2 regions of the Gordonia sp. L191 genome follow, and region 2 is predicted to be linked to the other one. Evidence: predicted binding sites of a transcription regulator. Region 2 holds the regulator's gene; the other holds the start of a gene.

Region 1 (2,204 bases), 410 kb from region 2:
TGGCGGCTCGGTGGACGTCCGACCTACGGAGCGCGGCTCGCCGACGATATCGGCGCCACCGCGGTGCAGATCCGCTACAACACCGGCCGCCACATCAGCGACAACGGTGCGACCCTCGCCCGATTGTTGAGCGAGATGGTCTTGCTGTGGCCGGTGCCGGTCACCCGGATCTCGCTCGTGGGGCATTCGATGGGTGGCCTCGTCGTCCGCAGCGCATGTCACCTCGGCGCGAAGAGCCGCGCGCCGTGGGTGCCCTTAGTGACCGAGACGGTCAGTCTGGGCTCCCCGCACCTCGGTGCACCCCTGGCCCGGGGCGTGCATGCCGCGTCGTCGGCGTTGCGCGTGCTGTCGGTGACCCGACCGTTCGGCGAATTGTTGCGTCGGCGCAGCGCAGGCGTCCGAGATCTGTTCCACGGCAACGTCATCGCCGAGGATGGACCATCGGCGGATCCGGACGGTTGGTGGCAGGCGCCCGGCGCGGACGTCCCACTACTCGCCGGCGCCCGCCATCTGTTCGTGACGGCTTCCCTCTTCGGCAATCCGCGCCACCCGCTCGGCCGCTTCATCGGCGACGGTCTGGTTCTGACGCCGAGCGGTCGAGGATTCCATCGCTCCCGGCGGATCGGATTCCGCGACGAGGACGGCATGCACCTGGGCCGCGCCAACCATTTCACGCTGCTCAACCACGACGAGATCTACCTGTGGCTCCGTGACGGACTCCGTCCGCTGCGAGCGCTCACCGCCGGCTAGTCGAACAGATCAATCGAACGAACCAGTCGAACGAATTGTCGGAATTCTCTTGCGGTGAGGGGTATCGCCAAGTAATATCGAACGTATCTTCACGGGCGGATACGTTCGAGTACGTGGTAGGGGGTGATCGCGGTGGCCGACGTTGATGGTGGAAAGGATCCGTCGGCTGCTGCGTACATGCTGGGCATGTACGCGCAGCCGCATGGTGTGCTCGACCGCATTGCTGCCGCATCCCTACACGTGTTGTCCGATACCGACCTGGTGACGGTCACCGAGGAACACGAACGCGCCGCTCGGCGGATGGAATCGGTGAGTCAACCCGCACTGATCGAGGTCGAGAACCGCGGGGTCTACCGCAAGCTGGGTTTGGCCCAACGCGATACACGCACCACCGCACAACGCCAGCATGATGCGTTCCGTGCCCTGCTCCACGCCGCCCTCGACGGCGGGTTACTGGGCAAAAGTCATCGGGGTCTGCCGCCGCAGTTGATCGTGTCGATCACCTCCCAGGAATTTCGCGAGCAGGCCGGTCTCGGACGTACCGCCACCGGTACGACACTGCCGATCGGTGACGTGCTCGAGGTGGCGGCACGGGCGCAACAGTATTTGGCGGTGTACGCCGATCATTCATCGGAGATCTTGTATTTCGGGCAAGCCCGTCGGTTCGCCTCACGGGGCCAGCGGCTGGTCCTGGCCGATTCCTACGGGGGTTGTTCACATCCGGACTGCTCCGCGCCGATGGTGCACGTCGAAATCCACCACGCCGCCCGTGATTACGCGCGGGGCGGGAACACCGACATCCACGATCTCGCCCCGGCATGCGGCGTGCACAACCGGATGGTCGGCCCCGACGCCGGCCAGTACACCACCGAACTGATCCGCAGTGGCCCCGACGCCGGACGCTTCGGCTGGCGACTCAACACCGAACCCGGCCAGCCACAGAACCCGTTGCGGGTCAACCAATTCTTTCGGATCGACCGGACGTTTCGGGCCGCGGTCGAACACATCCGAGACACGGCCGGCGTACCGGCCGACCCGCCACCACCACCGGTGTCGAGGTGCGAAGCCCGCCTCGATGCCGGGGTGCAGCGAGTCGTGCACCGCGAAGCCAACAGCCGCCACGGCCACCGACGGACCGGGCCGGACGATCACCCACCACCCGGACCGAATCCACCAGGACTGAGTCCACCCGGGCTGGTCCCACCCGACCGTCATCGACCACAGGCACCACGAGGCGACATCAACTACTTCCTCGCCCGCCCCGACGCAGCCTGACCACAACCCGACCACCCGACAACCACACACACGCGAGGTCACCGGCACACCACAACGGATGCCGGTGACCTCGCCGTGCGTTGATGACGGGCCACCTCTGCGCCATCCTCGAATCCGGCGGAGCGGCTTGACCTTCAGGTAGGTCGAGGTCCGATGATGTCCCGGTGACCAATTCGGAG
Region 2 (2,204 bases):
GTGCGTGGTGGCGGTCGCCGGTCTCGACGAGGTACCCGCGGGCACACCTGTGCTCGTCGATGGGACGGCGGGAACCGTTGTCGTCCAACCTGATCCGGAGCGCGCCAAGGACGAGGTGGAGCAGAGCCGCCGGGAGGCGGAGGCGATCGCGGGATGGAGCGGGCCCGGACGCACCGCCGACGGCGTGGAGGTGGCCATCCTGGCCAACGTCGCCGACGGCGTCTCGGCGCGCGCGGCCACGGCGTACCCCGTCGAGGGGGTGGGTCTGTTCCGCACCGAACTCGCCTTCCTCGATCGGGCCGACGAGCCGTCGGTGCAGGAGCAGGCAGCGCTCTATCGCGAGGTCATCGAGGCTTTCGACGGCAAGAAGGTCGTCGTCCGGACCCTGGATGCCGGCTCGGACAAGCCACTGAAATTCGTCGATCACGGCACCGAGGCGAATCCCGCACTGGGGGTACGGGGCAACCGGATCGCCGCGACACATCCCGAGATCCGTGCCGGACAACTCGACGCGATCGCCCGCGCCGCGCAGGAGACCGGGACCACGCCCTGGGTGATGGCGCCGATGATCGCCTCGGCCGCCGAAGCCGCCGAATTCGCCGCCGAGGTCCGCGGCCGCGGGCTCGTGGCAGGGGTGATGATCGAGATCCCGTCGGCGGCGATCCTCGCACCGTCCATCCTCGCCGAGGTCGACTTCGTCTCGATCGGCACCAACGACCTGACGCAGTACACGATGGCCGCCGACCGGATGTCGGCCGAACTCGCCGGGCTCACCGACCCGTGGCAGCCTGCCGTGCTCTCGCTGATCGCCGGTGTCGCCGAGGCCGGCACCCGCAGCGAGACCCCGGTGGGGGTGTGCGGCGAGGCCGCCGCCGACCCGCTGCTCGCGTGTGTTCTCGTCGGACTCGGCGTCACCTCGCTGTCGAGTGCCCCGGCCGCGGCGCCCGCGGTGGGGGCGAAGCTCGCCGAGGTCGACCTCGAGGCGTGTCGCTCCGCCGCCCGTGCCGCACTGGCCACCGCATCACCGGCCGATGCGCGTACCGCGGCAGCCGAAGCGTTGCGCGGCTGAGCGATCCGACCGAACGGTCCGGCGCGGGTGACTCCGCTCAGATGCGGCGCATCACCGTGACGACCTTGCCCAGGATCGCGGCGTCGTCGCCGGGGATGGGCTCGAACAGGTCGTTGTGCGGCATCAGCCACACATGACCGTCCTTGCGCTTGAAGGTCTTGACCGTCGCCTCGCCGTCGATCATCGCTGCGACGATGTCGCCGTTGTCGGCGACGTTCTGCTGCCGTACGACCACCCAGTCGCCGTCGCAGATGGCCGCGTCGATCATCGACTCGCCGACGACGCGCAACAGGAACAGCGACCCGTCGCCCACGAGTTCACGCGGCAGCGGGAAGACGTCCTCGACGGCCTCCTCGGCCAGGATCGGTCCGCCGGCCGCGATGCGCCCCAGGACCGGCACGAACGTCGGCGTGGGGAGATTCGACGCATTCGGATTGTCGTCGGTGGGTGTGGGATCGCCGTCCTGGACGTTCACCGCACGGGGCCGGTTGTGGTCGCGTTTGAGCAGACCCTTGCGCTCGAGGGTCCGCAGCTGGTGTGCGACCGATGAGGTCGACGCCAGGCCGACGGCGTCGCCGATCTCGCGAATGCTCGGCGGATATCCCCGCTCGCGCACGGACTTGCGGATCACGTCGAGCACGCCCTTCTGGCGTGGGGTGAGCGCGGCCTCGACGGCCGCCGGATCGATCGGGCCGGTCGCGACGGTCTCGTCGGAGTCGTCCGAGTCGGTGACGGTGGTCGCCTCGGGGTCGGACGAACGGCCCTTCTTCTCACTCATGGGGTTCGCATCCTTTCGGTCGGTGCGCACGTCCTGCCGGAGTACGCCCTGGTTGACGGGCCCTGTGGAGAGCTGAACACCGGCCAGGGTAGCCGAGGCGACAGGCAACCTCAAACATGTGTTCGACGTGTCGCGAGAAATTGTCGGAGCCTCGTGGTAGAACTCGAACATCCGTTCTTCGAATGCATGATCGAGACAGGGAGACACCATGCCGACCGTACTTCTGCCCACCACACCGGGCGCCGACGACCTGCAGGTTCGGTCCCGTCGGACGGCCCACCACACCGCCGCCCGCCGCAGGACATCGATGCCGGCCCGCGCGACCGTCGAACACCGCGTGCTCGAACACCGGTCGTC

Evidence for each region. The regulator LexA, encoded in region 2, represses DNA repair genes until DNA is damaged. The targets are predictions, from matches to a motif close to CGAACANNTGTTCG.
Region 1: a site for LexA is predicted at 829-842, ahead of QNM97_RS10850 (HNH endonuclease signature motif containing protein). Genes of this name have one in related genera too.

What each region holds. Positions count from the first base shown of each region.
Region 1 is NZ_CP125996.1:2,389,219-2,391,422, forward strand. Features, by position in the region: gene QNM97_RS10845 (esterase/lipase family protein) at 1-750, shown strand, start outside; gene QNM97_RS10850 (HNH endonuclease signature motif containing protein) at 883-2,025, shown strand; gene QNM97_RS10855 (DNA polymerase III subunit beta family protein) at 2,190-2,204, shown strand, end outside.
Region 2 is NZ_CP125996.1:2,795,785-2,797,988, reverse strand. Features, by position in the region: gene QNM97_RS12490 (putative PEP-binding protein) at 1-1,069, shown strand, start outside; gene lexA (transcriptional repressor LexA) at 1,107-1,847, opposite strand; gene QNM97_RS12480 (LysM peptidoglycan-binding domain-containing protein) at 2,056-2,204, shown strand, end outside.